One region of the Pantoea trifolii genome, then DNA from elsewhere that is predicted to be linked to it. Evidence: predicted binding sites of a transcription regulator. Region 1 holds the regulator's gene; each other region holds the start of a gene.
What was found. The regulator PurR, encoded in region 1, represses purine synthesis genes. The targets are predictions, from matches to a motif close to CANGCAAACGTTTGCNTG.
Positions count from the first base shown of each region.

Region 2: purH (bifunctional phosphoribosylaminoimidazolecarboxamide formyltransferase/IMP cyclohydrolase) is a predicted target of PurR. The motif match lies at 1,788-1,805, and genes of this name have one in related genera.
Region 3: pyrC (dihydroorotase) is a predicted target of PurR. The motif match lies at 1,023-1,040, and genes of this name have one in related genera.
Region 4: gcvT (glycine cleavage system aminomethyltransferase GcvT) is a predicted target of PurR. The motif match lies at 5,651-5,668, and genes of this name have one in related genera.

Region 1 is NZ_JANIET010000001.1:1,858,514-1,866,041, reverse strand. It holds gene NQH49_RS08690 (C40 family peptidase) at 1-274, shown strand, start outside; gene cydH (cytochrome bd-I oxidase subunit CydH) at 331-420, opposite strand; gene purR (HTH-type transcriptional repressor PurR) at 695-1,720, shown strand; gene punR (DNA-binding transcriptional activator PunR) at 1,717-2,628, opposite strand; gene punC (purine nucleoside transporter PunC) at 2,739-3,941, shown strand; gene cfa (cyclopropane fatty acyl phospholipid synthase) at 4,253-5,401, shown strand; gene NQH49_RS08660 (riboflavin synthase subunit alpha) at 5,451-6,095, opposite strand; gene NQH49_RS08655 (MATE family efflux transporter) at 6,294-7,528, shown strand, end outside.
Region 2 is NZ_JANIET010000001.1:290,727-298,254, reverse strand. It holds rRNA gene NQH49_RS01330 (16S ribosomal RNA) at 1-1,312, opposite strand, end outside; gene purH (bifunctional phosphoribosylaminoimidazolecarboxamide formyltransferase/IMP cyclohydrolase) at 1,943-3,532, shown strand; gene purD (phosphoribosylamine--glycine ligase) at 3,551-4,831, shown strand; gene NQH49_RS01315 (DUF1481 domain-containing protein) at 4,876-5,541, opposite strand; gene hupA (nucleoid-associated protein HU-alpha) at 5,610-5,882, opposite strand; gene NQH49_RS01305 (YjaG family protein) at 6,071-6,661, opposite strand; gene nfi (deoxyribonuclease V) at 6,724-7,392, opposite strand; gene hemE (uroporphyrinogen decarboxylase) at 7,395-7,528, opposite strand, start outside.
Region 3 is NZ_JANIET010000001.1:1,622,299-1,629,826, reverse strand. It holds gene grxB (glutaredoxin 2) at 1-296, shown strand, start outside; gene NQH49_RS07530 (lipoprotein) at 408-971, shown strand; gene pyrC (dihydroorotase) at 1,107-2,153, shown strand; gene dinI (DNA damage-inducible protein I) at 2,222-2,467, shown strand; gene NQH49_RS07515 (hypothetical protein) at 2,611-2,880, shown strand; gene bssS (biofilm formation regulator BssS) at 3,158-3,412, shown strand; gene solA (N-methyl-L-tryptophan oxidase) at 3,519-4,634, shown strand; gene NQH49_RS07500 (cytochrome b) at 4,927-5,499, shown strand; gene NQH49_RS07495 (YceI family protein) at 5,501-6,076, shown strand; gene trhO (oxygen-dependent tRNA uridine(34) hydroxylase TrhO) at 6,121-7,176, opposite strand; gene NQH49_RS07485 (Kdo(2)-lipid IV(A) acyltransferase) at 7,444-7,528, shown strand, end outside.
Region 4 is NZ_JANIET010000001.1:3,360,199-3,367,726, forward strand. It holds gene trhA (PAQR family membrane homeostasis protein TrhA) at 1-68, opposite strand, end outside; gene NQH49_RS15560 (SDR family oxidoreductase) at 309-1,052, opposite strand; gene gcvP (aminomethyl-transferring glycine dehydrogenase) at 1,117-3,990, opposite strand; gene gcvH (glycine cleavage system protein GcvH) at 4,090-4,476, opposite strand; gene gcvT (glycine cleavage system aminomethyltransferase GcvT) at 4,499-5,596, opposite strand; gene ubiI (FAD-dependent 2-octaprenylphenol hydroxylase) at 6,018-7,220, opposite strand; gene ubiH (2-octaprenyl-6-methoxyphenyl hydroxylase) at 7,241-7,528, opposite strand, start outside.

The DNA.
Region 1 (7,528 bases):
GAAATTCAAACTGCCACGCACCGCTAATGAGATGTATCACCTGCGCGATGCGGCACCGATTAAACGTGAAATGCTCGAGAAAGGCGATTTGGTGTTCTTCCGCATCAATAATCGCGGCACTGCCGATCATGTGGGCGTGTATCTCGGCAACGGGAAATTCATTCAGTCGCCGCGTACCGGCAAAGATATTCAGATCAGCGCATTGGGTGAGGATTACTGGCAGAAACACTATGTGGGCGCGCGTCGCATGATGACGCCAAAAACTATTCGCTAGTTGTTGCGCAACAATCATAAAAAAGCCGGATGCTGTTCTCAGCTCCGGCTTTTTTGTTAATGCATGATCGCGGTAAAGCTGAAGGCGATAATCATCAACAGTGCGCCAACAGTGGTCATTAGCGCCAGTTTCAGGTCGGTATTCATCACAACTCCTTAGTCACACAATTATTAGGGTTAAAGCGATTTTCGCACAGCAATGGGCAAAAATCTCGTTTTATACGCATCAGCTTGCTAGAATCGCCGCCTTTCGTTGCGCAACAGATTTTGCGCATCCTGTATCAACAGCGTGATGAAGTGATTTCGCCTGCTAAAACACACCGTTTTGCCCGCTTTTTTGGGCTGTAAAAGCATTAGCAGACGCAAACGTTTAACAATATACTTATCAGTAAGTTGCGATAAGCCCAGGAGTACCATTTTCATGGCAACAATTAAAGATGTCGCAAAACGCGCGGGTGTCTCAACCACCACGGTTTCGCATGTCATCAACAAAACGCGTTTCGTTGCGGAAGAGACGCGTAACGCCGTATGGGAAGCGATCAAAGAATTACACTACTCGCCCAGTGCCGTGGCGCGTAGTCTCAAAGTTAATCACACCAAAACCTTGGGTCTGCTGGCGACCTCCAGCGAAGCGCCCTACTTCGCTGAAATTATCGAAGCGGTGGAGAACCGGTGTTTCGAACGCGGCTATACGCTGATTCTCGGCAATGCGCACAACGATCTGCAAAAGCAGCGCGCTTACCTGTCGATGATGGCGCAAAAGCGCGTCGATGGATTGCTGGTGATGTGTTCGGAATATCCAGACGATTTGCTGCAGATGCTGGAAGAGAACCGCAATATCCCCATGGTGGTGATGGATTGGGGCGCGTCACGCGGTGATTTCACCGATACCGTGCAGGACAATGCGTTTCAGGGCGGTTATCTCGCCGGGCGTTATCTGATCGAACGCGGCCATCGCGATATCGGTGCCATTCCAGGCCAGATGGAGCGCAACACCGGCGGCGGACGTCACGCTGGCTTCCTGCAGGCGATGAGCGAAGCGGGCATTACGGTGCGTCCGGAATGGGTGGTTCAGGGCGACTTTGAACCTGAATCGGGCTATCAGGCGATGCAGCAGATTTTAAATCAGAAACAGCGTCCAACCGCGGTGTTCTGCGGTGGCGATATCATGGCGATGGGCGCGATTTGCGCCGCTGATGAGATGGGCTTGCGCGTACCGCAGGATATCTCAGTCATTGGCTACGATAACGTGCGCAACGCGCGCTATTTCACCCCAGCGCTGACCACCGTGCACCAGCCGAAAGCCGAACTGGGTGAAAAAGCGCTGGAAATGCTGCTGGATCGCATCACCAGCAAGCGCGAAGATCCGCAAACAATCGAAGTCCAGCCAACGCTAATTGAACGCCGTTCGGTGGCGTACGGTCCGTTCCGCGACTATCGCCGCTAAGCCGACACTTCGCTGAGCCATTCGTGGTTCAGCGTTTCGGCATCCCCGAGATAAGCCAGTAACCACGCCAGCGCCGGTGACGCGCGCTGTTCTGACCAGCTAACGCAGCACGGGCTGTCCGGAAAAGCCTGCGGCAGCGCCAGTTCAACCAGTTTATGGCTGTCCAGCAGTGGACGCGCCAAATGGCCCGGCACCATTCCGACGCACAATCCTGCCAGCAAACAATCCATCCCGGTTTCCCACTCTGGCACTACCAACCGCCGCTGATTATCCAGCGTCCACGTCATACGGCGCGGCAACGCACGCGAGGTATCTTCCAGCACCAGCGATGGCCACGCCCGCAAGGTTTCATCATCCAGTTCCGTGCTGTTGACCAGCGGATGGTCGGGACTCACCACACAGCGCCAGTTCAGCGCGCCCATATCCTGAAAGGCAAAACGTCCACCCACCGGGATCGCCTGGGTCGCGCCAATCGCCACATCAACCCGGCCATCAGCCAACGCATCCCATACGCCGTTGAACACTTCGTAGCTGATAATCAGCTCCATATCGGGAAAATGGCGATAGAAATCCTTCACTAACTGCCGCGTGCGCTGCGGTTTAACAATGCAGTCAACCGCGATACTTAGCTCCCCACGCCAGCCATTCGCCAGTTGCTGACACTGTCGACGGGTTGCCAGCATTTTTTTGATAACAGATCGCCCTTCGCGTACAAAATGCTCGCCCGCCGGTGTCATCACCACTTCGCGGTGCTGGCGCTCAAACAGCGGCACCGCCAGCCAGCTTTCCAGCTGTCGCACGGTATAGCTGACGGCAGAAGGCACGCGATGCAGCTCCTGCGCGGCCGCACTAAAACTGCCGGTGCGCGCCACCGCATCTACCACTTCAAGCGCATATTCTGACCACATAATTTTGCCTTCAAAAAATTTAACAGCACTATGCAAATATTAGCGTTTCACAAAGCGCGTTGCATCCTTTTACACTCCCCGGCGTTCAACCTGCCCAAAAGAGAATCAACATGTTGTCGTCTAAAGCATTTATGCCTTATCTCGCCGTGCTCAGCATGCTCGGCTTTCTTGCCACGGATATGTATTTACCCGCCTTTGGCGATATGCAGCGTGATTTCGCTAGCGCACCTGGCACCATCAGCGCCAGCCTGAGTCTGTTTCTCGGCGGTTTCGCCTGTGCCCAGGTTTTTTGGGGGCCGCTGTCGGATCGTTACGGGCGTAAACCGATTTTGCTAGCGGGGTTAGCCATCTTCGCCCTTGGTTGTCTGGGGATGCTTTGGGTGACCGATGTGCGCCTGATGCTGGCACTGCGTTTTGTGCAGGCAATTGGTGTCTGTGCGGCTGCCGTAAGCTGGCAGGCGCTGGTGGTGGATCACTATCCAAAAGCCAAAGCCAATAAAGTGTTTGCCACGATTATGCCGCTGGTTGCGCTGTCTCCGGCGCTGGCACCGCTGCTCGGCGCCTGGCTTATCGGCCACTTCCACTGGCGCAGCATCTTTATCACACTAACGCTGGTTGCCGTGGTGCTACTGATGGGTACGCTGCAGTTAACCTCGCCTAAGCGCGAGAAAGTGGCGTCAGGTAAACAACCCGGCTGGTTGACCTTGCTGGGTACTCGCGTTTACAGCGGTAACGTCTTGATCTACTCGGCCTGTTCGGCGAGCTTTTTCGCCTGGCTGACAGGCTCACCTTTCATTCTCGCCGCTGCTGGCCTGACGCCGGGTGATATTGGCCTGAGCTATATTCCGCAGACCATTGCGTTTCTGATTGGTGGCTTTGGCTGCCGCACGCTGTTAAATCGCTATCAGGGCGCGCAACTGCTGCCGTGGTTGCTGGTGCTGTATAGCCTGAGCATCCTGAGTTTGTTTGTCATCGCCCTGATGCCATCAGCGCCGCTGTTTGTGCTGTTGATGCCTTTCTGCGGCATGGCGCTGGCCAATGGCGCGATCTATCCAATTGTGGTTGCCAGAGCATTAGCGCACTTCCCGCACGCCACCGGTAAAGCCGCAGGATTACAGAACTTATTCCAGTTAGGATTGTGCTTTGTAGCCAGCCTGCTGGTCTCCGCCGGCCTTGAACAGGCGCTGTTCAACACCACGTTAGTGATGGTCGCTACTGTGGTACTGGCGTGGGTGGGCTTTGTCTGCCAGCGAACGGTAAACGCACAAAGTGATATTGCCCACACTTCCCGTCCCTGCGAAGATAATCTCTAAGCCAGCGCTTTTCGTTAGCAAACTAACGATAACCCGTTGAATATTGACCCACGTGAGCATATACTCTGTGGGTCAGTAATTCTGTATTAAATCAATAATATAAATGTAATACCTTTAGCGACCCTGTCGCGGGATGGCGTCTGCACATTATCCGGTGCGGCGACCCACTTTTCTGCTCAAATTCATACCTCTGTACTACGTCGTACAACGTCGGATTTCTGGCGCACGGATTTTCCGTGAGTTCTCTCACAGGTCTTGGGAAATTGGCTATTCTTTTTCTCAGGTTCAGATCGGAAGGTGATGGAGAAGCTATGAGTTCATCTGTTATAGAAGAAGTGAGCCTTGAAGAAAACCATTGGTATCGGATCGTCAATGAACTGCTAGAGCGGGCTGATATTGCAGTTAATGGCACTCGTCCCTGGGATATTCAGGTAAAGCATCCAGATTTTTTTAAACGCGTTCTCGAGGAAGGATCGCTCGGATTAGGTGAAAGTTACATGGATGGTTGGTGGGAGTGCGAACAGCTCGATATGTTCTTCCATCGCGTTTTAAAACACCATCTGGATAAACAATTACCTCGGCATTTTAAAGATACGTTGCGCATCGCCGCCGCGCGTCTCACTAATTTGCAATCAAAAAAACGCGCCTGGATTGTGGGTAAAGAGCATTACGACCTTGGTAATGATCTCTTCTCACTGATGCTTGATCCTTACATGCAATATTCCTGCGGCTACTGGAAAGATGCTGATACCCTGGAAAACGCGCAGCAAGCCAAACTGGATATGATTTGCCGCAAGTTGCAACTTGAACCGGGCATGACGCTGCTGGATATAGGTTGTGGCTGGGGCGGATTAGCAGAATATGCCGCACGCCATTATGGCGTCACGGTGCATGGCGTGACTATTTCGGCTGAGCAACAAAAACTCGCGCAACAACGCTGTGAAGGACTGGATGTCACTATATTACTGCAGGACTATCGCGACCTGAATAATCAATATGATCGCATCGTTTCTGTGGGTATGTTTGAACATGTCGGGCCGAAAAACTATGCCACTTATTTTGATGTTGCTGACCGTAACCTCAAACCAGACGGCATATTTTTGCTGCACACCATTGGTGCCCTCACTACAGATATGAATGTCGATCCGTGGATTGATAAATATATCTTCCCGAACGGTTGTTTGCCGTCGGTACGTCAAATCGCTGATGCCAGTGAGCCGCATTTCGTCATGGAAGACTGGCATAACTTTGGCGCAGATTACGATACGACGTTAATGGCGTGGTATGAACGTTTTCAGGCGGCGTGGCCGCAGCTGGCTGAGAAATATGGCGAACGTTTTAAACGGATGTTCGACTATTATCTCAACGCCTGCGCCGGTGCGTTTCGTGCCCGTGATATTCAGCTGTGGCAGGTAGTATTCAGTCGTGGCAAGGATGGCGGTTTACGCGTAGCGCGTTAATCAGCTTTCAAATGAATCAAGGCGCCGCATGGCGCCTTTTTCAACGGTATTATTCTGCGCTAGCAATCTGCGCCAGTGCAGCGGCTTCACGCTGCGCTAATACGCGCTCAACCGTTTCCACAATGGCCTGCGTATGCGGATCAATCTCAATATTGACTTTTTGACCGAACTTCTTCGCGCCTAAAGTGGTGCGCTCCAGCGTTTCCGGGATCAAATGCACACAGAATTTGCTTTTGGTTACGTCGCCAACGGTCAAACTAATACCATCGATACCCACAAAACCTTTGTGCAGAATATATTTGATCTGGGTGGCGTCCTGTAATTTAAACCAGATTTCGCGGTTGTTTTCAGACTGGATGATTTTACAGATTTCCGCCGTGGTCATAATATGGCCAGACATTAAATGACCGCCAATTTCATCACTGAACTTCGCGGCACGCTCAATATTCACCACATCACCCACCTTTAATTCACCCAGGTTGGTAATGCGCAATGTTTCTTTAATCAGATCGAAGCTGACCAAATCGCCGTTAATCTCGGTCACCGTCAGGCAGCAGCCATTGTGTGCCACCGATGCGCCCAGCGCCAGGCCCGGTAACAGATCCTCCGGTAAGCGCACAATATGGGTACGAAACAGATCTTTCTCTTCAATGCCGACAATTTCTGCCGTGCCTTGCACAATTCCAGTAAACATCATCTCAGCCTCTGCAAAGTTTGCGTCAGTTTATCACAGCTTGTCGGCGGCAGCTTAATTTGGCGGAGTTCAAACTTTACACAAATTGCTAAACAAAATGCGATCAACGTTTGGCGGAAGCCAGCGCTGCCGCTACACTATGCCGCGCATTCTTTGGGGATTTCGCCCCGCTCTCTTCTTTAATTAAGCAGGTGTAACGTGCAGAAGTATTTTACAGAAGCGCGTCAATTGCTGGCCCTCGCGATCCCGGTCATCCTTGCTCAGGTGGCCCAGACGGCGATGGGTTTTGTAGATACTGTTATGGCCGGTGCGGTAAGCGCCACGGATATGGCCGCCGTTGCTGTCGGCACCTCTATCTGGCTTCCCGCCATTCTGTTTGGTCATGGTCTTCTACTGGCTTTGACGCCTACCGTTGCGCAACTCAACGGTTCAGGACGACGCGAACGTATCGCGGAACAAGTGCGCCAGGGATACTGGATGGCACTGGCCGTTGCGCTACTGATTATGGTGGTGCTGTGGAATGCCGGTTATCTGATTAACACCATGCATGACATCGATCCTGAATTGGCCGCCAAAGCCGAAGGATACCTGCATGCGTTGCTGTGGGGCGCACCGGGTTACCTACTGTTCCAGGTGATGCGCAACCAATGCGAAGGTTTGTCGAAAACCAAACCGGCGATGCTGCTCGGCTTCCTCGGCCTGATGGTGAACATTCCGCTCAACTATGTGTTCATTTACGGCCATTTTGGTATGCCGGCCTTAGGCGGCGTCGGCTGCGGCGTGGCAACGGCATCGGTCTATTGGGTGATGTTCCTGGTGATGCGCTTCTGGGTGAAACGCATGGCAAGCATGCGCGACATCCGTATGAAAACGCGCTGGTCTGCACCGTCACGTGCGATTTTGTCACGCCTGTTCACGCTGGGTTTGCCGGTGGCATTGGCGCTGTTCTTTGAGGTGACGCTGTTTGCCGTGGTGGCGCTTTTAGTATCACCACTCGGCATCGTCAAAGTGGCCGGGCACCAGATTGCGCTCAACTTCAGTTCGCTGATGTTCGTGTTGCCGCTGTCGCTCGGCGTCGCTACTACCATTCGCGTTGGTTATCGACTCGGTCAAGGTTCCGCCGAACAGGCGCGCGTTGCTGCGTGGACCGGGCAAGGGGTCGGCATCAGCATGGCGGCCATCACCGCGCTGTTTACCGTGATTTTCCGTCACGATATCGCCGGCTTGTACACGGCAAATCCAGAAGTCATTACCCTTGCGGCACAGCTGATGTTGCTGGCGGCGATCTATCAGTTCTCAGATTCGATTCAGGTGATCGGCAGCGGTATCTTGCGCGGTTATAAAGACACGCGCTCGATCTTCTTCATTACTTTTATCGCCTATTGGGTGCTGGGTTTGCCGGTGGGCTATGTATTGGCGATGACGGATTGGGT
Region 2 (7,528 bases), 1.6 Mb from region 1:
GACTCCGATCCGGACTACGACGCACTTTATGAGGTCCGCTTGCTCTCGCGAGGTCGCTTCTCTTTGTATGCGCCATTGTAGCACGTGTGTAGCCCTACTCGTAAGGGCCATGATGACTTGACGTCATCCCCACCTTCCTCCAGTTTATCACTGGCAGTCTCCTTTGAGTTCCCGGCCGGACCGCTGGCAACAAAGGATAAGGGTTGCGCTCGTTGCGGGACTTAACCCAACATTTCACAACACGAGCTGACGACAGCCATGCAGCACCTGTCTCAGAGTTCCCGAAGGCACCAAAGCATCTCTGCTAAGTTCTCTGGATGTCAAGAGTAGGTAAGGTTCTTCGCGTTGCATCGAATTAAACCACATGCTCCACCGCTTGTGCGGGCCCCCGTCAATTCATTTGAGTTTTAACCTTGCGGCCGTACTCCCCAGGCGGTCGACTTAACGCGTTAGCTCCGGAAGCCACTCCTCAAGGGAACAACCTCCAAGTCGACATCGTTTACGGCGTGGACTACCAGGGTATCTAATCCTGTTTGCTCCCCACGCTTTCGCACCTGAGCGTCAGTCTTTGTCCAGGGGGCCGCCTTCGCCACCGGTATTCCTCCAGATCTCTACGCATTTCACCGCTACACCTGGAATTCTACCCCCCTCTACAAGACTCTAGCCTGCCAGTTTCGAATGCAGTTCCCAGGTTAAGCCCGGGGATTTCACATCCGACTTGACAGACCGCCTGCGTGCGCTTTACGCCCAGTAATTCCGATTAACGCTTGCACCCTCCGTATTACCGCGGCTGCTGGCACGGAGTTAGCCGGTGCTTCTTCTGCGGGTAACGTCAATCGGTGAAGCTATTAACTTCACCGCCTTCCTCCCCGCTGAAAGTACTTTACAACCCGAAGGCCTTCTTCATACACGCGGCATGGCTGCATCAGGCTTGCGCCCATTGTGCAATATTCCCCACTGCTGCCTCCCGTAGGAGTCTGGACCGTGTCTCAGTTCCAGTGTGGCTGGTCATCCTCTCAGACCAGCTAGGGATCGTCGCCTAGGTGAGCCATTACCCCACCTACTAGCTAATCCCATCTGGGCACATCCGATGGTGTGAGGCCCGAAGGTCCCCCACTTTGGTCTTGCGACGTTATGCGGTATTAGCTACCGTTTCCAGTAGTTATCCCCCTCCATCGGGCAGTTTCCCAGACATTACTCACCCGTCCGCCACTCGTCACCCGAGAGCAAGCTCTCTGTGCTACCGTTCGACTTGCATGTGTTAGGCCTGCCGCCAGCGTTCAATCTGAGCCATGATCAAACTCTTCAATTTAAGTTTGATTTGCTGAAACAAGTTCAGCGGTGCTCATCTGTAAAACGTCATAATGAATTTCATTATGTGTTCACTCGTGAGGCTTTGATATTTTGTTGCGTCCGGAGACGCTGATATCAATCCTGCGAGTGCCCACACAGATTGTCTGATAAATTGTTAAAGAGCGTTGCGAGCAGCGGCTGAACCGTCTGTCGCGAGGTGGCGTATACTACGCTACTCTCCTTCGGAGTCAAACACTTTTTTCAGCGTTTTCATCCGGCGGAAGTTCTTGTCGAATCTTCCTCACCAACACCGCATTTCGTAAACCGTTGTGCCGTGTTGATGGATGCGCATTATAGGGAGTTGTTCTCAGCGCGCAACCGCTAAATTCAATAAAAACAACCGTTCGCTGCATTCCACAGCAAAACCCCGCCTTATACGCAGTTACACACAGTGTTATCCACACTCTGCCGCACAAATGAATTTAGGCGAGCATCACGCAAACGTTTTCGCTACAATGCCTGGCGACGTCAAGGATGCCCCTTTTGGGGCGTTACATGAGGCAAGCGTTTCCTTCTATATAGAAGAGAGACACTAAGCTTGATGTAACGCTCTTTTTTACGCGAAACAAAGCCAAGGGATAAAACCACCATGCAACAACGTCGTCCTGTACGCCGCGCTCTACTCAGCGTCTCTGACAAAGCCGGTATCCTCGAATTTGCTCAGGCACTCTCCAGTCGTGGTGTTGAGCTGCTCTCCACAGGCGGTACCGCACGTCTGCTGGCAGATGCGGGCCTGCCCGTCACCGAAGTTTCTGACTACACCGGTTTTCCGGAAATGATGGATGGACGCGTCAAAACGCTGCACCCGAAAGTGCATGGCGGCATTTTGGGTCGTCGTGGTCAGGATGATGCGATCATGGCTGAACACGCCATCAACCCAATCGACATGGTGGTCGTCAACCTGTATCCCTTCGCACAAACCGTTGCCAAACCTGATTGCTCATTAGCTGATGCGGTTGAGAACATCGATATCGGTGGCCCAACTATGGTTCGCTCAGCGGCGAAGAACCATAAAGACGTGGCGATTGTGGTCAAGAGCAGCGATTACGAGGCGATCATTGCCGAGTTGGATGCCAACGAAAACTCGCTCACGCTAGAAACGCGTTTCGATCTGGCCATCAAAGCCTTCGAACACACTGCCGCTTATGACAGCATGATCGCCAACTACTTCGGTAGCCTGGTGCCGGCTTATCACAGCGACAGCAAAGAGCCGGCCGGCCGCTTCCCGCGCACGCTTAACCTCAACTTCATTAAGAAGCAGGATATGCGTTACGGCGAGAACAGCCATCAGGATGCTGCCTTCTATATAGAAGAGAATGTTGCTGAAGCTTCTGTTGCCACCGCGCAGCAGGTTCAGGGCAAAGCGCTCTCTTACAACAACATCGCCGATACCGATGCCGCACTCGAGTGCGTGAAAGAGTTCGACGAAGCCGCTTGCGTGATCGTTAAACACGCTAACCCATGCGGCGTGGCTGTTGGCGGTTCGATTCTTGAGGCTTACGAACGTGCCTACAAAACTGACCCGACTTCTGCTTTCGGCGGCATCATCGCTTTCAACCGCGAGCTGGACGAAGCCACCGCACAGGCGATCATCAGCCGTCAGTTTGTTGAAGTGATCATCGCGCCATCCGCCAGCGAAGCAGCGCTGAAAGTGACTGCGGCCAAGCAGAACGTGCGCGTTCTGGTGTGTGGTCAGTGGCAAGGTCGTGTTGCGGCGCTGGATTTCAAACGCGTTAACGGCGGCGTCCTGGTTCAGGATCGCGATCTGGGCATGGTCGATGCTAGCCAGCTGCGCGTCGTCAGCAAGCGTCAGCCAACTGAGCAGGAACTGCGTGATGCGCTGTTCTGCTGGAAAGTGGCGAAGTTCGTTAAATCCAATGCCATCGTCTACGCACGTGACAATATGACCATCGGCATTGGCGCCGGCCAGATGAGCCGCGTTTACTCGGCCAAAATTGCCGGCATCAAAGCGGGTGATGAAGGTCTGGAAGTGAAAGGCTCCGCAATGGCGTCTGATGCATTCTTCCCGTTCCGCGACGGTATCGACGCCGCAGCGGCTGTCGGCATCAGCTGCGTGATTCAGCCAGGCGGTTCAATCCGTGATGATGAAGTGATTGCCGCCGCTGATGAGCACGGCATCGCGATGATCTTTACTGACATGCGTCATTTCCGCCATTAATTGTTGGGAGCAGTACAGATGAAAATTTTAGTGATTGGTAATGGCGGACGTGAGCACGCGCTGGCATGGAAAGCGGCACAATCGCCACTGGCCGAAACCGTGTTTGTCGCGCCTGGCAATGCGGGCACCGCGCTTGAGCCGGCTTTGCAAAACGTGGCAATCAGCGCCACCGACGTTGCCGCGCTGCTGGCTTTTGCGCAGCAGGAAAAAATCGATCTGACCATCGTTGGCCCGGAAGCGCCGCTGGTGATGGGTGTGGTTGATGCGTTCCGTGCGGCAGGTCTGAAGATCTTTGGCCCAACGCAAGCCGCCGCCCAGCTGGAAGGTTCAAAGGCGTTCACCAAAGATTTCCTGGCACGTCAGCAGATCCCAACCGCCGAATACCAGAACTTCACCGAAGTGGAGCCTGCGCTGGCCTATCTGCGCGAGAAAGGCGCACCGATCGTCATTAAAGCTGACGGTCTCGCCGCCGGTAAAGGCGTGATCGTGGCGATGGAACTGGCGGAAGCCGAAGCTGCTGTGCAGGATATGCTGGCTGGCAATGCGTTCGGCGATGCCGGTCACCGCATCGTGATTGAAGAGTTCCTTGATGGCGAAGAAGCCAGCTTTATCGTGATGGTCGACGGCAACAATGTGCTGCCGATGGCCACCAGCCAGGATCACAAGCGTGTCGGCGATGGCGATACCGGTCCAAACACCGGCGGCATGGGCGCGTATTCTCCGGCGCCAGTGGTGACCAATGAGATCCACCAGCGCGTAATGGATCAGATCATCTGGCCAACCGTTAACGGTATGAAAGCTGAAGGCAACATCTATACCGGTTTTCTGTATGCCGGTTTAATGATCGATAAAGCCGGTCAACCTAAAGTGATCGAGTTTAACTGCCGCTTCGGCGATCCGGAAACTCAGCCAATCATGCTGCGTCTGCAGTCGGATCTGGTTGAGCTGTGTCTGGCGGCTACCGATGGCAAACTGGATCAGCAAACCTCGCAGTGGGATCCGCGTCCCTCTCTCGGCGTGGTGTTAGCGGCGGGTGGTTATCCGGGCGATTACAACACAGGCGATCAGATTCATGGTCTGCCGCTCGAAGAAGTGCCGGACGGCAAAGTGTTCCACGCTGGTACCACCATGAAAGACGATCTGGTGGTGACTAACGGTGGCCGCGTACTGTGCGTGACCGCGCTGGGCGACGATGTAGCCGCTGCGCAGAAGAACGCTTATGCGCTGGCGCAGCATATTTCGTGGGATGGCAGCTTCTGCCGCCGTGATATCGGTTATCGCGCCATTAACCGCAAATAAGTACGCAAAGGGGCACAGCATGTGCCCCTTCACTTATCTGCCTGCTAGAAATCACTCTCTTTTGGCTGCCAGCTGCATTCGTCATCCGGCGTAGCACGTAGCAGTTGCACACCTTCCGGCGCTTCCAGCCACGACACCATCAACGGCGCAGACTGGCTCTGCTGCTGGCGACTTAGCGTATACAGCGTGACGCGATCAAAGGCCGCATTCACCAGCTTGTCATCGCACTCTCGTACCTGATTGCCGCCCAGCCAATGGCCCTGACGCAGCAATACGCGGCCTGCAAGCAACGCATTGCTCTGATCCAGCATGCGCTGCGCATCGAAGCGATACAGCTCAACGCTATCAGCGCTGACTGCTTCACGTCGTCCCGCCAGCTGGCGCTGCATGAAATTGAGATTGCCCTGATGATCGAAGCGTAAGGTGACATCATCCGGCTGTGCACCCGCGACGCGTCGTTCGACGCTAATCAGCTTCTGCTGCTGCCAGTTGTAATCAGTGGTTTCCATCGCATCGCCATTAAAGGGCGTGAAGACCGTTCGCAGATGAACCACTTGATGGTCGCTATTCTTGCGCCAGATGCGCACGGTGCCGCGGTCGGCCAGATAGCCGCTCGCCGTAAAGGCAGGAAGATCAGGAGTGGAGCTACAGCCCGTAAGTAGCGCACCGAATAACAGGGCGCACACGCGCTGAGGAATTGAATTCAGCATGGCAGGTCCCGGCAACAAAAAGGGGCGCTAACGCCCCCTCTTTTAAAGCTAAACCGCAATGCGGAAACTTACTTAACAGCGTCTTTCAGAGCTTTGCCTGAAACGAACGCTGGCACGTTAGCCGCTGCAATTTTGATCTCTTTGCCAGTCTGCGGGTTGCGACCGGTACGCTCAGCGCGGTGGTTCACTTTAAAAGTACCAAAACCAACCAGTTGTACAGCATCACCTTCTTTCAGAGACTCAGTGATCGCAGCCAGGGTAGATTCCAGCGCAGTCTTAGCCTGGGTTTTAGACAGGTCAGCTTTCTCTGCGATCACATCAATCAGTTGAGTCTTGTTCATAAGTTATCCTTAAAGTGTATTTATCGCTTGCTAAGCAACGAGTGCGAGGGAAAAGCCCTTCTCAGGCCTTGTTCAGCCGGCACGCACCGATAGCCACAATTTTCAGCCCCCCAAATGTAGACCAGACAGGGGGCCGATGTGAAGCCTCCAGGCGCGGTAATTCGGGCCTGAAGTCACGTTTTCTTGCCTTATTGCTGAAAAAGTATACCGATGTTACTGATTCCCGCTTCGCGCAGGTCTGCACGCAGGCCTTTAATCAATTCGAGGTCGCGCTCTTCGCACTCCGACAGCAGGCGGAAAATCTCCCACTGCAGGTCCCATTCATCGATTACCGCCTGATTTCCACGCAGCTCTTCGTCGGTCATTTCGCGACCGGCCTGCGTCATTTCCAGAATCGCCACGGTGGTGATCGATGTACGGCTGACTTCAATGGCGTGCTCCAGCGTTTCGCCGCTGAGTTGTGCATGCAGCAGTTCACTTAATGCCACGCAGGCATCAATCGCCGGATGCACACCGTAAACCTCGAAATCGTCACCATCAGGGATCGCCGCTTCAAATTTCTCCAGCTGACCGTCGAAATTGATTTTGGCATCTTTGACCGTCAGGCTTTCCCAGATTAGATCGAGGATGCGGCGATAGAGTTGCGGATCGGCGAATTCGGTCTGCTGACAGAAAGCCCAATAGTTGGGGAACATACGCTCGCACAGGCAGGCCATGAAAGTCATATGCTGCCAGCTTTCAAGCTTCGCCAGACGCAAATGGACGGGATTCTGTAACATCAAACTTACTCTCAATAGGTTAGCTGGCGGCAGTGTACCGCAAAAGCCGGGCACAAACAGCGTTAAGGCGTATTTTGCCAGCGCAGAAAGGCCGGGCGTCCAGAGGCGACAGCATCCGCCCAACGCGTCGGTTCCGGCAAACGATAGCCTGCGGTACAGGCTTCCACCCAATGCAAGGCGCTATCCATGCTGACCCGATGGCCGGTCGAGATAAACAGCGGATTACAGCGCGCTTTACTGCGCCATACCCAGCCAATCTGCTCACCTTTGTCGAGCAGCGGCTGACGGCTGCCTGGCTCAGCGTCCAGCTCAGCAAAACGCCCGCATAGACGCTTCTTCGCTACGCCAATGGTAGGCACATCCACCAGCGATCCGAAATGCGCCGCCACGCCAAGCCGACGCGGATGGGAAATACCGTGACCATCAACAAACAGCAGATCGGGCATGTGGGAGAGTTGCTGCCAGGCTTCCAGCAGTGCCGGCATTTCGCGGAAGGATAAGAAGCCCGGAATATACGGCATGGTAGTGGCCACGCGTGCAATGCGATGTTCCACCAGCGTTAAGGATGGATACTCGAGGATGACCAGAGCAGCGCGTGTGATCTCACCGCCCTGTTCAAAACCTACGTCGGCGCCACCAATAAAACGCGGCGGCAGCACGTCGAAATCATCCTGCCGCACCACATCAGCAGCGCGTTGCAACTGTTCCTGGCGTAGTGCGGCTAAATCCACCATCAGCCCTGATGATAAGGACGTGACAGACGATGCACCGCTTCTACAAACGCACCGGCATGCTCAGGCGGTACGTCTGGATGGATGCCGTGGCCCAGGTTAAACACGTGGCCTTCGCCCGCGCCAAAACCTTCAA
Region 3 (7,528 bases), 240 kb from region 1:
CGCGCAGCTACTTTAGCGAGAAGAAGCAGGCCAGCGTCGGGGATTTCGGCGAGTTGCGTAAACACGCGCCGGGCTTGATCAAAAACATCAGCGATGATCTGCGCCAGCTCGACAAACTGATCGTCAAGCCCAATGCGGTCAATGGCGAACTTTCAGAAGATGATATTCATCTGTTCCCGCTGCTGCGCTCCTTAACGCTGGTCAATGGTATTGAGTGGCCAAGCCGCGTTGCCGATTATCGCGATAATATGGCGAAACAAACTCAGGTCAATCTGCTCTCCTCCATCGCTGCATAATCCTCATCCATGAGAAGCGCCACGGCGCTTCTCATCCCTCTCCTGGTGACAGGTGCCGCTGATTAAGGCAGGCTATCGTTGTTTTGCCGTTTCGATCAGGATGAGGATTATATGAAAAAGGCGTTTACCGGGCTTGTCGCCCTGCTTTTTGCCGTGCTACTCAGCGGCTGTAACCAATTGACGCAATACACTATCAGCGAACAGGAAGTGAATCAGGCGCTGCAAAAGCGCAATAACTTCGAAAAAGACATCGGCGTTTCCGGGCTGGTGAATGCACACATTGTGCTGAGCGATCTCAACAGCCAGATTGGCCGTGAAGAACCTGGCAAAATCACCCTCTCAGGTAAAGCCAATATCAATGTCAGCTCGCTGTTTGGTCCGCAGCAGGCCGAAATGCTGCTGAAGATGAAGGCGCAGCCGGTTTACAACGCGCAGGAAGGCGCGATTTATCTGCATGACATGGAGATTGTCGATGCGCAGGTGCAGCCAGAAAAAATGGCGTCGATCATGAAAACCCTAACGCCTTATCTCAATGAGTCGCTAAAGCGTTATTTCAATGAGAAACCCGCCTACGTGCTGAGCGCAGACCGCAGTAAAGGAGAAGCGCTGGCGAAGAAACTCGCTAAAGGGATAGAAGTGAAACCGGGACAATTGGTGATTCCGTTTACTGATTAATCCGCGTAGCCGCACCTTCGGGTGCGGTTTTTGTTTGTCACAATAAAATCCCGTGCAAACGGTTGCCCACATCCTTATGATTACTCCCCGGCCTAAACGCGCCTCTCGTTTTCTTCTCAGCCGGAGTCTTTTTGAATGACAGCCCAACCTCAGCAAATTACCATCCGCCGCCCTGACGACTGGCATATTCATCTGCGCGATGGCGCGATGCTCAACGCCGTACTGCCTTATACCAGCGCAGTGAATGGTCGAGCGATTGTCATGCCGAACCTGGTTCCACCGGTTATCAGCGTGGCCGCTGCCGTGGCTTACCGCGAGCGCATCATGGCTGCGTTACCTGCTGAGCATGCTTTTACTCCGCTGATGACCTGCTATCTCACCGACTCACTCGATCCCGATGAGATCGAACGCGGCTTCCGTGACGGCACTTTTACCGCTGCCAAACTCTACCCTGCGCATGCCACCACCAACTCCAGCCACGGCGTGACCAATATCGCCGCGATCGCGAAGGTGCTGGATCGCATGCAGCAGATCGGCATGCCCATGCTGGTGCACGGTGAAGTGACCGATTCCCATATCGATATTTTTGATCGCGAAGCGCGCTTTATTGAAACTGTGCTGGAGCCGCTGCGCAAACAGTTCCCGGCACTAAAAGTGGTGATGGAGCACATCACCACCAAAGAAGCAGCGGAGTATCTGGCGGCAGGAAACGAGTTGCTGGGCGCCACCATCACGCCACAACACCTGATGTTCAACCGCAACCACATGCTGGTTGGCGGTGTGCGTCCGCATCTCTACTGCTTGCCGATTTTGAAACGCAATATTCATCAGGAAGCGCTGCGTAAGCTGGTCGCCAGCGGTAATCGTCGCGTATTCCTCGGTACCGATACCGCCCCCCATCTGCGTCACCTGAAAGAAGCAAGTTGCGGCTGCGCCGGTGTGTTCAATGCGCCGACCTCCTTGCCTGCTTACGCCACGGTGTTTGAGGAGCTGAAGGCGCTGGAACATTTTGAAGCCTTCTGCTCAGAGAACGGCGCGAACTTCTATGGTTTGCCGCTGAATGAAGGCACGCTGACGCTGGTGCGTGAATCCTGGCAGGTTGAAGAGAGCATTGCCCTGGCGGATGACACGCTGGTGCCTTTCCTTGCCGGTGAGACGCTGAACTGGCGCATCAAAGAATAATTTTCTGCTGCTTGCCTTCGGGAATAATATACTGTACAAATAAACAGTATATTATTCCGGAGGCTTCTATGCGCGTTGAAATTACCGTAGCAAAAACTTCGCCCCTTCCTGCAGGTGCACTGGATGCACTCAGCATCGAACTGGTCCGTCGCATTACGCAGGATTTCCCTGACGACGATCATCACGTCAAAGTGCGTTATGCCGGCGGCAACCAACTTAGCGTGTTTGGTGGCTGCAAAGAGTCACGCGAACGCATCAGCGAACTGTTACAAGAAACCTGGGAAAGCGCTGACGACTGGTTTAATAACGATTAACAGCCACTGTGCCGTTTTTGCCGGGTTTCGCCACCCGGCTTTTTTGTTTTTATTTCCCTCTCGCCAGAAAAACTGCCTGCATCTAGACTCATGTTAAACGATCCCCTATTCTTGCCTCGTCATGCTTACAGGAGGTGTTTTACATGACTACTGAAAAACCAGAAGAGGCGATGACCTTCGGAGAGTTGCTGGCATTTATTGCTGAGCAACAGCGCCGCTTAACCGTATTAGAAAATGCGTTTGCCACCTTGACCTTCTGTCTCGACGATCGCGCCAATCAGTTGCTGGTCCACAACCTGACGCTGGAAGCGCAAAACCAGAACCATGACGAGCAGTTACAGCAGCATTTTACCCGGCTAGCGGAAGAGATTCAGAAACGTCACGGCCTGCTGCCAAGCGAGCCACACGCCTAAAAGATTCTCTTTTTCGGCCTAAAGTTTCCTCTTACAAAAGCCGATAATTTCGTCACTACTGCCAATAATATTTCCAATAAAATGCCTGACGTTTCGGGCATTTTATTATTCGCTATAACGTCAATGTGAAGTGCGTTTATTTTCACTCTGATTAGGTTCGTCATACCTTTTAACTATTGTACTCGCTATTTCATGTTATAATTGTTTCGCTAGTGCACGATACAGCCGCATTGAACCTCAAGAAGCACTTCGTTTAACGAGTAATACGGAGGTTATAATGGACAGAAATAAAGACGTCATCCAGACTCATCCGTTGGTAGGATGGGATATCAGCACCGTAGACAGTTATGACGCCATGATGATTCGCCTGCACTCGCTCTCCTCGCAGGGGCAGAAAGAAGAAGAAGCTGACGTGGGCCCGACCTACTGGCTGACAACTGATGTTGCCAGACAGTTTATCTCACTTCTCGAAGCTGGCATTGCAAAAATAGAGTCTACCGAGCAGTATCTACGCGACAATCAAAAGCATTAACTTCTACTATCGCGTGAAAGGGCACCCAACAGGGTGCCTTTTTCATGGGCGCTCTCTTTTGATATGCTGTTGAAAAATTTCACCGTTTTGCTGGAGTGATGTCGTTATGGTTTATGATCTGATTGTGGTGGGAAGCGGTTCGGTAGGCGCAGCAGCCGGGTTTTACGCCACGCAGGCTGGCTTATCAGTGCTAATGATTGATAGCGCCCATCCCCCGCACAGCCAGGGCACGCATCATGGCGAAACCCGCCTGATTCGCCATGCTTATGGCGAAGGTGAACGTTACGTGCCGCTGGTGCTGCGCGCGCAGACGCTGTGGGATGAACTGGAACACCAGAGCGGCGAGCGCATCATGCATCGCAGCGGCATCCTCAACTTAGCGCCTATCACCTCCACCTTTATTCAAAATGTTATCGATAGCGCGAAAGCGTGGCAGCTGGATGTGAAAATCCTGCAAGCCGATGAAGTGCGCGCGCGCTGGCCGCAGTTCACGGTGCCAGATGGCTATATTGGCGTGTTCGAGCCTAACTCCGGCTTCCTCAAATGCGAGCAGGCGGTGCGCAGCTGGGTGCAGCTGGCGGAACAAGCCGGATGCGCGCAGCTGTTTAACTGCCCGGTGACAGAAATGGGTCGCGATGGCGATCTGCAGCAGGTCACCACCAGCGAAGGCATTTTCCGCGCGCGTAAATTGCTGGTCAGCGCCGGAACCTGGGTGAGCCAGTTGGTCGCTGATTTGCCGGTTGCGCCGGTGCGTAAAGTTTTCGCCTGGTATCAGGCAGATGGTCGCTACAGCGAAAACAACAAATTTCCCGGCTTCACTGTGGAGATGAGCGATGGCAGTCACTTTTATGGCTTCCCGGCGGATAACAACGCGCTGAAAGTGGGACGTCACGATGGTGGCCAATTGATGCAAACGCCGGCCGATCGCAAACCTTTTGGCAGCATCGCGGTGGATGGTAACGAGTCATTTAACTTCCTGCGTCAATTTCTGCCGGGCGTGGGCGTCTGTTTGCATGGTGAAGCCTGCAGCTACGACAATACGCCGGATGAAGATTTCATTATTGATACGCTGCCCGGTGAGCCGAATCGCCTGATTATCACCGGTTTAAGCGGACACGGTTTCAAATTCGCCAGCGTGTTGGGTGAGCTTGCCAGTGAATTTGCGCAGAATAAACCGTTCTCTTTCGATATGAAGCCCTTCTCACTCGCGCGATTTGACTGATGCACAGATGCCGGCGCTCACTCTGCGTCGGCAAGATTGACGTAAGTTGACATTTAATTACCTAAATAAACATTCAATGCAGCGGTATGCCGCATTTGGTGTAGTCAATATGCAATATCCCGCAATAGCCCTTGTGTTTTACGTCATCCCTTCAATTATCCTGACTGAGTTTTAATTAAATCCTCATTTATTCCGAAGATGATTTTCGACTTTATAGAAAAGTAAGGTTAATTGATCTTTCATTGCAAAATGTAGATGCTCATTGCCACTTATTTCATTTCTGGAACTTAATATGTGGCGTAATTCCACACAGCATTTCGGCGCCATCTCCATTTTATTACATTGGCTTATGGCGCTGGCTATTTACGGCATGTTTGCGCTGGGTTTGTGGATGGTCGGATTGGGTTATTACGACGGCTGGTATCACGACGCGCCTGAAATTCATAAAGGCATCGGCATGCTGCTGTTTGCTGCACTGCTGCTGCGCCTCGGCTGGCGTTTTATTTCGCCGCAGCCCAAACCCTTGGCGAGCTATTCCCCCGCCGTTCGGCGCGGTGCCACTGCCGCGCACTGGATGTTATACAGCTTACTAATTGTGCTGCTGTTCAGCGGTTATCTCATCTCCACCGCCGATAGAAAACCGATCTCCGTATTTGGCTGGTTCGAGGTTCCCGCACTGTTCAGCGGTGCTGCGCAACAAGCAGATCTGGCAGGCGACATTCATCTTTGGCTGGCGTGGGGTTTGGTGCTGTTCTCTGCATTGCACGCGCTGGCAGCCCTGAAACACCATTTCATCGACCGTGATGTGACACTGAAAAGGATGTTGGGTTACCGCATCCCGTTAACCTCTGAAAAGGAAAAGTAACATGCTAAAGAAGACATTATTGGCAGTAGCAGCGGCCGGCTTATTAAGCGCCAGCCTGACGGCCAGCGCAGCTGACTATAAATTTGATAAGGAAGGCCAGCACGCGTTTGTTCAGTTCCGCATTCAGCATCTGGGCTACAGCTGGTTGTACGGTACCTTTAAAGATTTTGACGGCAGCTTCACGTTTGATGAAGCCAATCCTGCAGCAGATAAAGTCAACGTGACCATCAACACTAACAGCCTCGATACCAACCATGCTGAACGTGATAAACACCTGCGCAGCGCGGATTTCCTCAACACCGGTAAGTTCCCGCAGGCGACCTTTACTTCTACCGCTGTGAAGAAAGACGGCAAGGATTACAAAATCACCGGCGACCTGACGCTGAATGGCGTGACCAAGCCCGTGATGCTCGACGCAAAATTGATGGGAGAAGGCAAAGATCCGTGGGGCGGCTACCGTGCAGGATTTGAAGCCAGCGGAGAAATCGTGCTGAAAGAGTTCAACATCAGCAAAGATCTTGGCCCGGCATCGCAGAAAGCTGAATTGATTATTTCGGTGGAAGGCGTGCGTAAGTAAACCAAATGCAGCCTGAAGTCCGCTGACTTCAGGCTGTTTTGCGCTTATTTTTTATCTGGCGCGGGAATCGCCATCGTCATGTTCAGCAAACCGCGTGATTTGTTAAACACCTTGTTGCCATTTTCACGGCCCGCACGGCGTGCGCGCTGCTCTTCTGGCGACAGCGTTGACTCTTCCATGCAGATTGGGCTGCAGCAGTTGTTGTATTTTTCAGCACAGCTTGGGCACTGAATAAACAACAAGTGACAGCCATCATTGATGCAGTTGGTGTGGCTATCGCAAGGCGTGCCGCACTGATGACAGCTGGAAAGAATATCGTCGGAAATGCGTTCGCCCATGCGTTCGTCAAAGACAAAGTTTTTGCCCTTGAAACGCACCGGTAAGCCCTGCTCGCGCGCGCGACGGGTGTATTCAATAATCCCACCTTCAATGTGATAAACATCATTGAAGCCGTTGTGCTTCATCCAGGCGCTGGCTTTTTCACAACGAATGCCGCCGGTGCAGTACATGACAATCTTTTTGTCTTTCTTATCCTGCAGCATATCAACGGCCATCGGCAGCTGATCGCGAAAAGTATCGGCCGGCACTTCCATGGCGTTATCAAAGCGTCCCACTTCATATTCGTAGTGGTTACGCATATCCACGAAAAGCGCATCCGGATCGTCGAGCATCGCGTTAACGTCTGCGGCTTTCAGGTAAGCGCCCACATCGCTGGCATCGAAGCTATTATCTTCAATCCCATCCGCCACAATGCGCTCACGCACTTTCAGGCGCAGCACCCAAAAAGATTTACCGTCATCATCCAGCGCAATGTTCATGCGCAGATTGTTCAGCGCCGCATCAAAGGCATACAAAACTGCCTTCATCTTTTCGTAGCGGCTGGCTGGTACGCTGATTTGTGCGTTGATGCCTTCATGCGCGACATAGACGCGACCAAACACCTTGAGTTTGGTTAACTCAACGTAAAGGGCATCACGGAAGGCTTTGGGATCGGCGATCTGGAAATATTTATAAAAAGAGACTGTGGTACGTGGTTCGGTTTCCGCCAACATACGTTCCTTCAGCTCTTTATTGGAAACAAGGTTATGTAACACTGGCATGGTGTTCGTCCTGTTAGCAATCAGAGAAATTGAGCGCGCGTATAATACCCGAATTCTGCCGGATACAAAAATTTTGGTGTGATAAACCTGACGGATGTAATTACAGGCGCATTTCTGCGACACAATTGCGTTTTCGTGCGCATACCTGCTGCCAGATAGCCGCCCACGGTCTATGCTTGATTTCAGCCAGAATGAAAAAATGGCATAATGACAAAAAATTACAGAAACCGGACTCTCTGGCATAAGACGCAGGATACTGACATTTCCATGACTCAACTTCCCAAACTCACCCGTGAACTCCTCTATCCACGCTATTGGCTGACCTGGCTCGGCATTGGTTTCCTCTACCTGC
Region 4 (7,528 bases), 1.5 Mb from region 1:
TGGCTGATACTATTGGCAATCTCTTCTGCCAACGAGTAGCCCTGGGCAATAACTGGGGTTTGTACCATGAAGTGATTCCTGAACAACGGAAAAAGCAAGTGTGCTATTTCTGAGCAACCAGAGTAACCGGGATAATTTTCAGAGTACACATGTACGCTAAATTAAATCTGTGAGTGGGTGTGACAGGTGAGAGATTGATTAAGTCGGTCGCCATGAATGGCGACCCTACGGGGATTTGGAGGGTTTTATACGTAAAGGATCATCGTTTTTGGGTTTTGTAGGGTCGGTATTTATGCCGGCCTGATTAATTATCGCCCGCCAGCCGCATCAATAAAGGTGCCCGTCACATACGACGCGGCATCGCTCGCCAGCCAGACAATCGCTGCAGCAATCTCTTCGGCCTGACCGCCGCGTCCCATTGGCAACATGCTTGCCAGCCGATCGACTCGGTCCGGCTCGCCGCCATCGGCGTGCATGTCGGTATAAATAAGGCCAGGGCGCACGCTGTTGACGCGAATACCCTGCGCCGCCACTTCCAGCGACAAACCTTTGGTCAGCGTATCCATCGCCCCTTTCGAGGCGGCGTAATCCACATATTCACCTGGCGCACCCAGACGGGATGCGGCGGATGACACGTTGACGATGGCACCACCTTTGCCGCCATGATGCGTACCCATGCGTTTCACCGCCTCACGACAACAGATGAACGTGCCGGTAACGTTAGTGGCGAACACGCGTTGAATACGTTCGGCATCCAGATCTTCCACCCGGCATTGGGTAAACAAAATACCGGCATTATTCACCAGCACTCGCAGCACGCCCGCTTGCTGATCCAACTCGGCAAACATACGCATAACCTGTGTTTCATCGGCGATATCGGCCTGCAATGTAAACGCACTGCCGCCCTGCGCTTCAATCTCTGCCACCACGCTTGCCGCTTCGGCTTGACGCTGGCGATAGTTGATCGCCACGCGATAACCCGCCTGCGCCAACAATAACGCGGTTGCGCGGCCAATCCCACGACTACCACCGGTAATCAAAGCCAGATCCATTTTTGCCTCCAAAAAAAAGGGCCGAACAGTCGGCCCTTTCATAAATACTTCCCGTAACTTTAGCCTAAATATATTCGCTCATTGGTACACACGAACAGAAGACATTGCGGTCGCCAAATACATCATCCAGACGTTTCACCGTCGGCCAGTATTTGTTAGCGCTGCCGGCCGGGAACACCGCCAGTTCGCGGGTGTACGGATGCGTCCAGTCGCCGACGATTTCTGTCTGGGTGTGCGGTGCGTTTACCAGCGGGTTATCTTCCAGCGGCCATTCGCCATCGGCAACGCGATCGATTTCCATGCGGATGGCCAGCATCGCATCGATAAAGCGATCCAGCTCGATTTTGCTTTCTGATTCCGTTGGTTCAACCATCAGCGTTCCCGCCACCGGGAATGACATGGTTGGTGCGTGGAAACCGTAATCGATCAGACGTTTAGCAATATCCAGCTCGCTGATGCCGGTCTGCTCTTTCAGCGGACGAATGTCGAGAATACATTCGTGCGCCACGCGGCCATCGCGGCCCGCATACAGAATCGGATAAGCAGATTGCAGACGGCTGGCGATATAGTTGGCGTTCAGAATCGCCACCGAACTGGCTTGTTTCAGACCTTCTGCGCCCATCATGCGGATATACATCCAGCTGATTGGCAGAATCGATGCACTACCGAACGGAGCAGCAGAAACCGCGCCCTGCTGCGTCAGCACGCCATCAATTTGCACTACGCTGTGACCCGGCACGAACGGCGCCAGATGCGCTTTCACACCGATTGGGCCCATGCCTGGACCGCCACCGCCGTGCGGAATGCAGAAGGTTTTGTGCAGGTTAAGGTGCGATACGTCCGCGCCGATGTAACCCGGCGTGGTGATACCAACCTGCGCATTCATGTTGGCGCCGTCGAGATACACCTGGCCGCCGTGCTGATGCACGATCTGGCACACTTCGCGGATGGTTTCTTCGTAAACGCCGTGCGTTGACGGATAGGTCACCATGATGCACGACAGCTGCTCACCGACCTGTGCGGCTTTCTCACGCAGATCGCCAAGGTCGATGTTGCCTTGTTTATCGCAAGCCACCACCACCACCGACATGCCCGCCATCTGCGCCGATGCCGGATTGGTGCCGTGCGCCGAGCTTGGGATCAGGCAGACATTACGGCCACCTTCGTTGCGGCTTTCGTGGTAACGGCGAATCGCCAGCAGACCCGCGTATTCGCCCTGTGCGCCCGAGTTGGGCTGCATGCACAGCGCATCGTAGCCGGTCAGCTGCACCAGCCATTGCGACAGCTGGCCAATCATCTGCAAATAACCCGACGCCTGCTCAGCCGGGCAGAACGGATGCAGTTCGGCGAATTCCGGCCAGGTGATCGGGATCATCTCCGCCGCAGCGTTGAGTTTCATGGTGCACGAACCGAGTGGGATCATCGCCTGGTTCAGTGCCAGATCCTTTTTCTCCAGGCTGTGCATGTAACGCATCATCTCAGTTTCGCTGTGATGACGGTTGAACACCGGATGGGTCAGGAAGGCGCTCTCACGCACCTGACCGGCCGGAATCGCGCTGTTTTCCGCAGCAACAGCGGCATCCAGCGCATCAATGTCCTGGCCGTGAGCATCACCCAGCAGGATCGCGAACAGCGCCAGCACATCTTCACGTGCGGTGGTTTCATCCAGCGTAATGCCGACGGCATTGTGGATATCGCTGCGCAGGTTGACGCCAAAGCTCTGCGCGCGGTTTAGTACCGCCGCTTTATCAGATATTTCTACTGTCAGCGTATCAAACCAGCTGTTGTGGCGCAGCTTCAGGCCGCCGTTTTGCAGGCCTGCGGCCAGAATGCTGGTCAGACGGTGAATACGGGATGCAATGCGTTTCAGGCCAACCGGACCGTGATGCACCGCATAGAGACCGGCGATATTTGCCAGCAGCACCTGCGATGTACAGATGTTGGAGTTGGCTTTCTCACGACGGATATGTTGCTCGCGGGTTTGCATCGCCATGCGCAGCGCGGTGTTACCGGCGGCATCGCGTGATACACCAATGATACGGCCAGGCATCGAGCGTTTATGCTCGTCGCGGCTGGCGAAGAACGCGGCGTGTGGTCCGCCGTAACCCATCGGCACGCCGAAACGCTGGGCAGAACCGAAGACGATATCTGCGCCCTGCTTGCCTGGCGCTTCTAACTGCACCAGCGCCATGAAGTCTGCGGCTACGCTCACCACCACTTTGCGGCTTTTCAGCTCGGCAATCAGTGTGCGGTAATCGTGCACTTCACCGTGCGTACCAACCTGTTGCAGCAACACGCCGAACAGATCGTCGTGATCCAGCACCTTGTCAGCACTATCAATAATCAGTTCAAAACCAAAGGTTTCTGCGCGGGTGCGCACCACATCCAGCGTCTGTGGATGAATGTCATTGGCGATGAAGAATTTGCTGGCGGTTTTCAGTTTGCTGACGCGCTTGGCCATCGCCATCGCTTCGGCTGCAGCGGTCGCTTCATCCAGCAGTGACGCGGAAGCGATATCCAGACCGGTCAGATCCAGCGTCAGGGTTTGGAAGTTGAGCAGCGCCTCAAGACGGCCCTGCGATACTTCTGGCTGATACGGCGTATACGCGGTGTACCAGCCTGGGTTTTCCAGCATGTTACGCAGGATAACCGGCGGTGTGATCACCGCGCTGTAGCCCATGCCGATCCAGGATTTGTAGCGTTGGTTCTGACTGGCAATGGCTTTCAGCTCTGCCAGCGCTTGCTGCTCGGTCGCGGCGTCGCCCACTGCAGGCGGGCCTGGCAGTTGGATATCAGCAGGCACGATAGAACTGATCAATGAGGAGAGCGAACTGGCACCGATCGCTTTCAGCATTAAGTCCTGTTGTTCCGGCGTAGGACCGATGTGGCGCTCAATGAAAGCACCGTTGTGTTCAAGCTGGCTGAGAGTCTGGGTCATTTGCAGTAAATCCTGAATCGGGCTGGGTTACAAAAATGGCGTTAAATCAGGCAGATAAAAAAGAAGGTGGCGCAGCGCGTCACCTTCTAAAACTACCGGTTACTCGTCGATCGCGGCTTTGTAGGCATCAGCATCCAGCATAGCGTCGAGCTCTGACGCGTCGCTGGCTTTGATGCGGAACAGCCAACCATCAGCGTATGGCGCGCTGTTCACCAGCTCTGGCGAATCGCCCAGTTGGTCATTCACCGCAACAATTTCACCGCTCAGTGGCGCATAGATGTCTGAAGCCGCTTTCACCGACTCCGCAACGGCGCAGTCATCACCGGCCGCGAAGGTGGCACCAACATCTGGCAGATCGACAAACACCATATCGCCCAGCAATTCCTGTGCGTGTTCGGTGATACCAACAGTAAAGGTGCCGTCGGCTTCTTTACGGACCCACTCGTGGCTATCGCGGTATTTCAATTCACTTGGCACATTGCTCATTGGCCATTTCTCCTGAAAAAAATTACTGGGCGACCGGCTTACCGGCGCGAACAAAAATCGGTTTGGTGACGTTTACTGGCATTTCACGGTTGCGGATTTCCACTATCGCCTGCTCACCAATCCCGGCTGGCACACGCGCCAGCGCGATGCTGTAACCCAGGGTTGGTGAGAAGGAACCACTGGTAATAATACCTTGCTGCGGCTGACCTTGTTGATCGGTGAAACGTACCGTTAAGCCGTTGCGCAGCACGCCTTTTTCGGTCATCACCAGGCCAACCAGCTTCTCGGTGCCGTGCTCGCGCTGCGCCTGCAGGGCATCACGACCAATGAAATCGCGATCGGCAGGTTCCCAGCTGATGGTCCAGCCCATATTGGCGGCGAGCGGCGAAACGCCTTCATCCATCTCCTGACCGTACAGGTTCATGCCCGCTTCCAGACGCAGCGTGTCACGCGCACCAAGTCCTGCCGGTTTAACGCCTGCGGCCAACAGCTGCTGCCAGAAAGCGGCGGCCTCATTCGCAGGCATGGCAATCTCATAACCCGCTTCGCCGGTATAACCGGTAGTGGCGATAAACAGCTTTTCTGCCTGCACGCCAAAGAAGGGTTTCATGCCGTCAACGGCATCACGCTGAGCAGCGCTAAATAGCGTTTGTGCTTTCTGCTGCGCATTTGGGCCTTGCACCGCAATCAGCGCCAGATCGTCACGCTCGGTCAGCTCCACGCCAAAAGGCTGCGCATGCTGTTTAATCCACGCTAAATCTTTCTCACGCGTGGCGGAGTTCACCACCAGACGGAAGAAATCTTCGCTCATAAAGTAAACAATCAAATCATCAATGACGCCAGCGGAGGCATTCAACATGCCGGTATACAGGGCTTTGCCCGGTTGGGTCAGCTTGGCGACATCGTTCGCCAGCAGATAACGCAGGAATTCGCGGGTATGTGCGCCGCGCAGATCGACAATGGTCATGTGGGAAACATCAAACATGCCGGCATCGTTACGCACCGCGTGATGCTCATCCATTTGCGAGCCGTAATGCAGCGGCATCATCCAACCGTGGAAGTCCACCATGCGCGCACCGCTTGCCTGATGCTGTTCGAATAGAGGCGTTTGCTGAGTCATAACCATCCTGTGAATACAAGTGAGTGTGACGCGCCTGCGTCGCCTTCGCAGGCTGACGCAAACGTTCTCTTTATGCTGAAGTTATCACCTAATGCGGCAATTAACCATGAGGAAAACGAGGGCGAAACACTACCACCTTTCGATGAGCCACCGAACAGCCACCAGCATAAATCACTGCATTATTGTAATTAGCCTCGCACAAAATACGACTAAATTACTTTCACGCAGCAAATTGAGGGAATAGACGCCGCAGGTTTAAGAAATGGTCCGGCATGTGAAAAGTTATTGCATGAATTAATCTAATGCGAATTAAGGGGTAAAATTAGAATAAATCAAATGAGGCGCGATTGCGGTGCAGCGCTGCATCATTGCGGTGCAGCAAAGAAAACGGCGCCTATTTAGGCGCCGTTGGCAGAGATGATTAGCGTATCCAGCTGGGTAGATCGTTAAGCCCCATCGCCTGTTTTAGCATCAGCGGTTTGACGCCCGGCAAAGTATCGGCGAGCTTGAGGCCAACATCACGCAGCAGCTTTTTCGCCGGATGGGTACCGGCAAACAATTCGCGGAAGCCTTGCATCCCCGCCAGCATCATCGCCGCGCTGTGCTTGCGGCTGCGCTCATAGCGACGCAGATAGAGATGCTGACCAATGTCTTTGCCTTCCTGATGCAGGCGGCGAATTTCACCAATTAATTCGGCTGCATCCATAAAACCAAGATTCACGCCCTGCCCGGCCAGCGGATGGATAGTGTGGGCGGCATCGCCGACCAGCGCTAAACGGTGCGCGGCAAAGTTACGCGCATAACGTGCCGTCAGCGGGAAAGTTTTACGTTCGCTCTCGACCTGACACAAGCCAAGACGCATATCAAACGCCACCGACAGTTGCTGATTAAATAGCGCTTCCGGCATCGATTGCACGCGCGCCGCTTCCTGCGGCGAGAGCGACCAGACGATTGAGCATAAGTGCGGATCCTGCATCGGCAGAAACGCCAGAATACCGTCGCCATGGAACACCTGACGCGCAATGGCGTCATGCGGCATATCGGTGCGGATATTTGCCACCAGCGCGTGATGCTCGTAATCCCAGAAGGTCAGCGGAATATCCGCTTTGTCACGCAGCCACGAATTCGCGCCGTCGGCAGCAACCAGCAAACGGGCGCTCATCATGCTGCCATCTTGCAGCGTAATAAAGGCTTCGTTGTCGCCAAATGCCACTTGCTGCAACTGCGCCGGGGCAAACAGCGTGATATCGCTGCTCTGACTGGCACGCTGCCACAACGCACTATGAATCACTTCATTTTCAATGATATGACCGAGATGCGATAAGCCCTGCTGCTCATCATCAAAGCTGATCGAACCGAAGCTGTCCTGATCCCACACTTCCATGCCGTGATAGGCACTGGCACGCAGCGCCAAAATGCTCGACCAGACATCGAGCTTTTGCAGCAGACGTTCGCTGGCAGCGTTGATGGCGGAGACGCGAATCGACGCCTTGGCCGCCGGATCAAACTGTGGCTCGGGTGCTTTTTCCAGCACGGCAACGCGTAAGCCGCTGCCTTGTAGTCCGCAGGCGACGGCCAAACCCACCATGCCGCCTCCGGCAATTGCCACATCAAAAGTTTGCATTGCTGCCCCTTAATTCGTGCTTAACGCTTAACCCAGCCGAGCGTGCGCGCGGCAAGTGGATTTCGTAGCCAAGGCAGATGGTCCATTGCCACCAGCCCAAGATTTCGTCCTGCTACCAACGGCGCATAGCGGTTAGCAAACAGTCGGACTAAACCGTCAGTGACGCCAATAGTGGCGGCACGATCGGGCTGACGTCGCGCGGCAAAATGCTGCAATACCGCGAAACTGCCGGGATCTTGCTGCTGACGATGTGCGCCCGCCAGCGTTTCTGCCAGTGACATCACATCGCGCAAACCCAGATTGAAGCC